DNA from 2 places in the Kribbella koreensis genome. Region 1 is predicted to be linked to the other one. Evidence: predicted binding sites of a transcription regulator. Region 1 holds the regulator's gene; the other holds the start of a gene.

The links. Region 1 encodes HrcA, which represses chaperone genes, less so after heat shock. Its sites were predicted from a motif close to TTGGCACTCGNNNNNNNCGAGTGCCAA; they were not measured.
Region 2: the regulator HrcA is predicted to act here: its motif matches at 1,908-1,934, upstream of ABD116_RS22830 (FmdB family zinc ribbon protein).

The regions. Positions count from the first base shown of each region.
Region 1 covers NZ_BAAAHK010000027.1:26,291-30,683, reverse strand. The annotation lists gene ABD116_RS41040 (EF-Tu/IF-2/RF-3 family GTPase) at 1-241, opposite strand, end outside; gene ABD116_RS41035 (ThuA domain-containing protein) at 371-1,012, shown strand; gene ABD116_RS41030 (Gfo/Idh/MocA family protein) at 997-2,100, shown strand; gene hrcA (heat-inducible transcriptional repressor HrcA) at 2,211-3,230, shown strand; gene dnaJ (molecular chaperone DnaJ) at 3,268-4,393, shown strand, end outside.
Region 2 covers NZ_BAAAHK010000011.1:179,909-184,301, forward strand. The annotation lists gene ABD116_RS22825 (penicillin acylase family protein) at 1-1,783, opposite strand, end outside; gene ABD116_RS22830 (FmdB family zinc ribbon protein) at 1,954-2,307, shown strand; gene ABD116_RS22835 (SAF domain-containing protein) at 2,363-2,986, shown strand; gene mscL (large conductance mechanosensitive channel protein MscL) at 3,135-3,542, shown strand; gene ABD116_RS22845 (GNAT family N-acetyltransferase) at 3,747-4,265, opposite strand; gene ABD116_RS22850 (alpha/beta fold hydrolase) at 4,265-4,393, opposite strand, start outside.

The DNA of each region.
Region 1 (4,393 bases):
CCTGCTGCCCGGCGCGCATGATCAGCACCTGGTCGCCTTCGGAGACCGTGCCGCTCGTGATCCGGCCGGTCACCACCGTCCCGCGCCCGGTGATCGAGAAGACGTCCTCGACCGGAAGCACGAAGCTCCCCGCGTCCTGCGGCCGCGGCGCGTCCTGCAGCGGACCTGCCGCGTGCGCCTGGTTCAGCAACTGCTGCGGATCCATCGGGTTCGGCTCGCGCTTCCAGAACTTCCATCCCATAGCCGCCGACTCTAGTGGTATCCACCCGCCGGGACGGGGGTTGAAGGCCCCCGATCGGCCGCCTAAGGTCGCAGAGCTGAACCGATTCATCCGATCTCTACACCGATGAAGAAATCGAAGGGTGGCGGCGTGACGACACGACGGGCACTGGTGGTCCGGGGTGGCTGGGAAGGGCATGTCCCGGTCGAGGCGACCGAGCTGTTCATCCCCTTCCTGAAGGAGAACGACTTCGAGGTGACGGTCTCGGACACCACCGAGAGCTACCTCGACCTGGCCGGCGTCGACCTGGTGCTGCAGTGCATCACCATGAGCGAGATCACCGCCGAGCAGGTCAAGGGCCTGGAGGCGGCGGTCCGCGCCGGTACCGGTCTGGCCGGCTGGCACGGCGGCATCATCGACTCGTTCCGCAGCAACACCGACTACAGCTTCATCACCGGCGGCCAGTTCGTCTCCCACCCCGGCGGCGCCGTCGACCACCGGATCGAGATCGTCTCCGACGATCCGATCGTCGAGGGTCTGACGCATTTCGACCTCCGCACCGAGCAGTACTACGTGCACGCCGACCCCACCAACAACGTGCTCGCCACGACCACCTTCCGCGCGCACCCGGACTTCCCGTGGATCGAAGGCGCGACGATGCCGGCCGTCTGGACCCGCACCTGGGGCGACGGCAAGGTCTTCGTCTGTACGCCGGGCCACTCCGTCGCCGACCTCGACACGCCAGAGGTCCGCACCATCATCGAGAGGGGCCTGCTGTGGGCGAGCAAGTGACCAACGTCGGCATCGTCGGCACCGGTGTCATCAGCGGTACGTACCTCGAGCACCTCGCCAAGCTCCCCGGCGTCCAGGTGGTCGCCGTCGCCGATCTCGACCTCTCCAGGGCGCAAGCGATCGCCGACCAGAATCCGGGCGTCCGGGCCCTGACGTCCGAGGACCTGTTCGCAGACCCCGACGTCGACATCGTCCTCAACCTGACCATCCCGGCCGCGCACGCACCGGTCCACCAGGCGGCGCTGCAGGCCGGCAAGCACGTGTACGGCGAGAAGCCGCTGGCTGTCGACCGTGCCGAGGCAGAGCCGCTGCTCAAGCTCGCGGCCGCCAACAACCTCCGCATCGGCTGCGCGCCCGACACCGTGCTCGGCACCGGCACGCAGACTGCCCGCGTCGCGCTCGACCGCGGCGACATCGGCGTACCGACGGCAGCGTCGGCCTACTTCGTTACGCCCGGGCATGAGCTGTGGCATCCAGCCCCCGAGTTCTACTACCAACAGGGTGGCGGCCCGCTGCTCGACATGGGTCCGTACTACATCACCAGTCTCGTCACGCTGCTTGGACCGGTGAAGCGGGTCACTGGTCGGGCTGGGCGCTCGCAGGAGCAGCGGAAGGTCCACACCGGGCCGCGGGCGGGGGAGACGTTCCCTGTCGACGTACCGACGCACGTGACCGGCGTACTGGAGCACGAGTCGGGTGCGCTCACCACTGTGCTGATGAGCTTCGACGTGTGGGCCGCACGGCTCCCGCGGATCGAGATCTACGGCACCGAGGGCAGCCTGTCCGTCCCGGACCCGAATGGCTTCGACGGCACGGTGGAGATTGCCACTGCGACCAACCGTGACTGGACGCAACTCCCTGTAGCCGGTGGGTACGCCGGTGCCGGCCGCGGCGTCGGTGTGGCCGACATGGCTCGCGCGCTGCGCAACAACGAGCCGCACCGGGCCGATGGAGCGCTGGCATATCACGTGCTCGATGTGATGGAGTCGCTGCTCGAGTCTGCGGCTCAGGACCAGTCGGTGGACGTGGCGAGTACGGTCCAGCGGCCTGCCGCCGTACCTTTGGGGGCATCCCCGGAATTAGCCTGAGACACGGCCCACGCCGTTACGCGTCGGTAGGTGTCGTGCGGGCTCGGTAGACTGGCACTCGAAACTCGGGAGTGCCAGCCCGAGGGGCCGACGTGAGAGGGGTGGTGCGCGTGCTGGACGAACGCAAACTGGACGTGCTCCGGGCCATCGTCGAGGACTACGTGGCCACCCATGAGCCGGTCGGCTCGAAGACCCTGGTCGACCGGCACAACCTCGGCGTCTCCCCGGCCACGGTCCGCAACGACATGGCCGCGCTGGAGGAGGAGGGGTACATCACCCAGCCGCACACCAGCGCCGGCCGGATCCCGACCGACGCCGGCTACCGGCTGTTCGTCGACAAGCTGAGCACCGTCAAGACGCTGTCGCCGGCCGAGAAGAAGGCGATCTCGTCCTTCCTGGTCGGCGCGGTCGACCTGGACGACGTAGTACGGCGTACCGTCCGGCTGCTGGCGCAGATCACCCGGCAGGTCGCCATCGTGCAGTACCCGACGCTGAGCCGGTCGAGCGTGCGGCACGTCGAGGTGGTCACGATGACGCCGCGACGGCTGTTGCTGGTGCTGATCACCAGCACCGGCCGGGTCGAGCAGCGGATCGTGGAGACCCACGACGACGTCGACGAGCAACTGATCGCCGACCTGCGCTCCCGGCTGAACACGGCGCTGACCGGCCAGCGGCTGACCGACGCGGCCACCTCGCTGGAGAGCGTCACCGAGACCTTCGCACCGCCGAACCGGCCGCTGGTGGCCGCCATCGTGACGAGCTTGCTGGAGGCCTTCACGGTCGAGGGCGAGCAGCGGATCGCGGTCGGCGGCGCGGCCAACCTGACCCGCTACGGCGACGACTTCGAGCGCAACGTGAAGCCGGTGCTGGAGGCGCTCGAGGAGCACGTGATCCTGCTCAAGCTGCTCGGCGAGGCCACCAACCCGCAGACGCTGACGGTCCGGATCGGCCACGAGAACCCGTACGAAGGACTTGCCACCACCTCGGTCGTCGCCACCGGCTACGGCTCCAAGTCGGAGGCGCTGGCCACCCTCGGCATCGTCGGCCCGACCCACATGGACTATCCGAGCACGATGGGCGCTGTCCGCGCCGTCGCGCGCTACGTCAGCCAGATCCTGGCCGACTCGTGAACCACCACCACACACTGCCTACCAAGTGGCTTGGAGTATGAGCACCGATTACTACGCCGTCCTGGGCGTCAGTCGCGACGCGACACAGGACGAGATCAAGAAGGCCTACCGCAAGCTGGCCCGCCAGTACCACCCGGACGTGAACGACTCCGAGGACGCGCACCACAAGTTCCAGGAGATCGGCCGCGCCTTCCAGGTGCTCAGCGACCCGCAGAAGAAGCAGGTCCACGATCTCGGTGGTGACCCGTTCGCGAGCGGTCCGGGCGCGGGCGGCGCCGGCTTCGGCCAGGCGTTCACCTTCACCGACATCATGGACGCCTTCTTCGGCCAGACCGGCGGGGCGACCCGCGGGCCGCGGCCACGCACCCGGCGGGGCCAGGACGCGCTGATCCCGCTGCGGATCGACCTCGCCGAGGCGGCCTTCGGGACGACCCGCGAGCTGAAGGTCGACACCGCGGTGCTCTGCCCGACCTGTTCCGGCTCCGGCGCCCAGGTCGGCTCCGAGCCGGTCACCTGCGAGATCTGCCACGGCCGGGGCGAGGTCACGCACACGCAGCGCTCGTTCCTCGGCGAGGTCCGGACGATGCGTCCGTGCCCGAACTGCCGCGGCTTCGGCACCACCATCCCGAACCCGTGTGTCGAGTGCGCCGGCGACGGGCGGGTGCGCTCCCGGCGTACCGTCACGGTCAAGATCCCCGGTGGCGTCGACAGCGGCACCCGGGTCCAGCTGACCGGCCAGGGCGAGGTCGGCCCGGGCGGTGGCCCGGCCGGCGACCTGTACGTCGAGATCGAGGTCGAGCCGCACGAGATCTTCACCCGCAGCGGTGACGACCTGCACTGCACGGTGACCCTGCCGATGACGGCGGCGGCGCTCGGTACGACGATCGACCTGCCGACGCTCGAGGGCGAGACGACGCCGCTCGAGATCCGGGCGGGGACGCAGTCGGGGACGGCGATGACGCTGACCGCTCGCGGTGTACCGCGGTTGCGGCACGCGGGTCGCGGTGACCTGATCGTGCAGGTGATCGTCGAGACGCCGACCAAGCTGGACGACGCGCAGAAGGCGTTGCTGCAGCAGATCGCCGCCGCGCGGGGCGAGGAGCGGCCGGTCGGTCATGTCCAGGCGGCGCACAAGGGTGTCTTCGGGCGCCTGCGCGACGCCT
Region 2 (4,393 bases), on a different contig from region 1:
TGGTGTCGAGCTGGATCGAGGCCATCGCGTTCGCGTCGAGCTTGCCCGCGGCCCGGACCCGCTCGAGGATCTGTTGCGCGCGGTAGCCGTAGTCCCAGTCGTCGGTCAGGTGGTACGGGTACGTCTCCGGCACGACCGCCTGGTTCGCCGTCACGATCACGCCGTCGACGGGGTCGGCCTCGGTCGGCATCGCGTCGAACGGGATGTAGCCCTTCCAGTGGTAGCGCGAGTCCCAGCCCGGCACCGGCCAGTCGCCGAACCCGGCGTTGCGGATCGGGACCCGGCCGGGCGCCTGGTAGCCGATGTGGCCCTCGCGGTCGGCGTACACGAGGTTCTGGGACGGGACCTCGAAGATCGAGGCGGCGGCCCGGAACTGGGTCCAGTTCTGGGCCCGGTTGATCGCGAACAGGGCGTCGGCGGTCCGGCCCGGGGTCAGCGCGGTCCATTGCAGGGCGACGCCGAACGCCTCGGGGCTCTTCAGCTTCTTCGCCGACAGCTCGCCGGCCTCGCGCTCGTCGTCGCCGACGTCGGAGATGATCGGGCCGTGCCGGGACTCCCGGACGATGATCGTCTCTTCCTTGTCCTGGCCGGCGACCTTGAACTTCTCCTCGCGCCGGGCCAGGCCGGTGCGCTTGTTGTCGTACATCACCGCGTTCGGCCCGGCGAACTTCTCCAGGTACAGATCCATCACGTCGGGGTCGAGGTTTGTGAAGCCCCACGAGATCGAGGCGTTGTGGCCGATCACCACGCCGGGCAGGCCGGAGAAGCTGAACCCGGACACGTCGTACGGGCACTGCGTGTTGACGTTGTTGCAGTGCAGGCCGATCTGGGTCCAGATGCCCGGCATCGTCGCGCCGAGGTGCGGGTCGTTGGCCAGCAGCGGCTTACCGGTGGTCGTGTGCTCACCGGAGACGACCCAGGAGTTCGAACCGATGCCGTCGCCGCGGCCGATCAGGTCGGGCAGGCCCTTGGCCACCTTGTCGATGGTGTCGAGCGACTTGAGCAGGTCCTCGGTCAGCATGCCGCGTTGCGGCGCCGGGGCCTGCTCGGAGGTGGTGAACGCGCCGCCCTTGGTCACCGCGGCCGTCGCGATGATCGGCTCGTTGCGATCGAAGGGGTAGTCCGGGTAGAGGCTGGCGATGTTGGCGACCGGGTACTTCGCCGCGAGCTTGGTGCGGGTGATCTCGTCGTCCATGTTGCCGCCGAGGTCCCACGCCATCGCCTTCAGCCAGGCCAGCGAGTCGGCCGCGGTCCAGGGCTCCGGGTGATAGTCGGGGCCGGTCGGGTCCTTCAGCGACAGTACGGCGTACTCGAGGCTGAGGGCGGAGCCCTCGTGGGTGTCGAGGTAGGCGTTGACGCCGCGGGCGTAGTCGTCCAGGTACTGCCGGGTGGTCGGCGTGAGCAGGGCGAGCTCTTTCTCCGCGACCCGTCGCCAGCCGAGCGTGCGGACGAACTTGTCCGTCTCCAGCGCCTTCTTGCCGAACAGCTCGGCCAGCCGGCCGGACGTCACGTGCCGGCGGAAGTCCATCTCGAAGAACCGGTCCTGGGCGTGTATGTAACCCTGAGCGGCGAACAGATCACCCGGCTTGTCGGCATAGATCTGCGGGATGCCGTTGCCGTCGCGGACCACCTCCACGTCCGCGTCGAGTCCGGTCAGCTCCACCGTCCCGTCGTAGCCGGGGAAGGAGTGGCGGACGACGAAGACGCCGGTCCCGGCCACCACCAGGAGCAAGGTGGCGAACACGATTCCGGACAGGATGATGACACGCAGCAGGCGACGCACGGACCAAACTTAGAGAATCCGGCCCCGCACCCCAAATGCCGCTCCCCGAAACCTGTGGACACAGAGCGGTCTAGACCGCCGATCCCGGGCAGAAGTTGGAATACTTCGGGCCCGTAACGCATTATTAGCAGTCGAGTAGTAGGAGTGCCAGCGGCCTGAAGGGGAATCACGTGCCGACGTACCAGTACCAGTGCACCGAGTGTGGTAACTCGCTCGAGGTCCGCCAGAGCTTCACCGACGACGCCCTGACGGTCTGCCCCGAGTGCCAAGGGACCCTGCGCAAGGTGTTCAACGCCGTGGGTGTCGTGTTCAAGGGCTCCGGTTTCTACCGCAACGACAGCCGCTCGTCGGGGACCAGCACGCTGCCGGCCAAGAGCGAGTCGTCCTCGTCTTCGTCGTCGGAGTCGTCGTCCAACGGATCGAAGGCGTCGTCCTCGGACTCGTCCAAGGGTTCGTCGTCGTCTTCTTCCGGCTCGTCGGGTTCGTCCGGGTCGTCGTCGAGCAGCAACACCAGCGCCGCCTGAACTTCCTTTGTGGACAACGGAAGAACGGGCTTCTTAGGCTCGTACCTTCCCTGGCATGAGCCGACTTCTTCTTCGTGACCTGCTGAAAGCCGTTCGCCGGCACCGCCGCCTGCTGGCCGGGGTGTCCGCGGCGGCAGCCGTGTACTGCGGCATGGCCGCCCTTTCCCCGCCACCACCACCGACGGTCGCCGTCCTGGCCGCCGCCAGAGACCTGGCCGGTGGCTCGCCGCCGACGGCGCGCGACCTTCGAACGCTGCGACTCCCTGTCGCCGTCGTGCCCGCCGGCGCCCTGCAGCCGGGCAGCGACGTCGCCCGACGTGTCCTCGCGGGACCGGTGCGCTCCGGCGAGCCACTCACCGACGCGCGGTTTCTGAGTCCTGCGTCACTCCCCGCCGGGCAACTGGCCTATCCCGTCCGAATCGACGACGCGGACCTGACCACGCTGCTCCAGGTCGGCGACCGGATCGACCTGTACGCCGCGACGAGCACTCCGGCCGATGCCGCGACTCCCCTGGCTGGCGCCGTGCGGGTGATCGCATTGCCCGCGGCGCGTCCGTCGTCAACCGGGACCTCGGGGGCGCTGGTCGTGATCGCGGCCGGGCGGGACGTGATCGGCCGGATCGCGCAAGCGACGGCGAATGCACGGATCAGCTTCGCACTGACGCCCGACACCAGCTGATCCATCGACTGGTCACTTATCGGACACGGGCGGTGGCGATCAGTGGCGGTGCGGCGCGGTTGCTCGCGATCCAGCGAGTGGAGTCCTACGTTTTGCGGGTACCCAGCCGAGGGTCCGCCCGGGCCCCGCATCGTGGAGGCACTGCACAATGATCGACGGCTTCAAGAAATTCCTTATGCGGGGCAACGTCCTCGACCTCGCCATCGCGGTCGTGATCGGCACCGCGTTCGCCACCGTGGTGAAGACAGTGGTCGACAACCTCGTGTCGCCACTGATCGCCTCACTCGGCGGCAGCAACGTGAACGGACTGGCCTTTCACATCGTCGACGGCAACGCCGCCTCGAAGGTCGACATCGGCGCGATCATCAACGCCTTCGTCGTCTTCTTCCTGACCGCGCTCGTCGTGTACTTCGTCCTGGTCGTCCCGATGAAGAAGATCCAGGACCGTCGCGCGGCCAAGGCCGGCACGCCCGAGGAGGAGCCGGAGCCGTTGACCATGGACCAGGAGCTGCTGGTCGAGATCCGCGACGCTCTGCGGGCCCGTCCGCTGAACTGACCGAGGTCATGAAGGTCCGGTCGGCTGTGTCCTCGCAGTACAACGCAGTCGACCGGACCGGCGGCCGCGGACCCGCAGCCCGGTCGGCTCCGGCAGTCCGGTCGGATCCGGCGGGTCATCGGCTCCGGCAGGGCAGCTGGCCACGGCGGGTCAATCGGCTCCGGCGGGTCAGTTGGCCACGGCAGGTCAGTTGGCCACGGCAGGTCAGTTGGCCACGGCGGGGCGGTTGGCTCCGGCGGGTTCGTCAGTCGTGGGGTATTGGAGCCAGGTGTAGTTGATGGGTTGGGGCTTGTTCCATTCGGCGGCTATGTCGTCGGGGACGGGCTGGAAGCCGGCTCGGAGGTAGGCGCGGATGGCTTGGGTGTTGTCGGGGCGGACGCGGAGGAAGATTTCGGCGTAGCCGGCGGACCGGGCCGGTTCCAGGAGAGCGCGGACGAAGTCGGTGCCGACGCCCTTGCCGCGCAGCGCCGGGTCGACGATGAGGCGGGCCAGCTCGACTTCGTCTTCTTCGTCGTCGAGCCAGAGTTCGCCGTACGCGACCGGGGTTTCGCCATCGAAGTACAGGTAGGCCCGGATGTCGTCGGCGATCGCGCGCCAGCTGGTCAGGATGTCGGCCGGGAACGGGTACTCGTCCCGCCCGGTCAGCAACGCGACCTCCTGCGCCGTCGTCGCCCAGCCCGCGACGAGTGCCGTGTACTCACTCTCGAACGACCGCAGCTCCATCAGGACTGTCTCCTCGCGGAAGCAGCCAGCGTCGCGGCCAGTTCGTCTTTGTGGGGTGGGAAGTATGGGGTGGGTGGTTCTGGGCAGCCGGGGAGTTCGCGACTGCCGGGGATCAGGCCCAGCAAGGC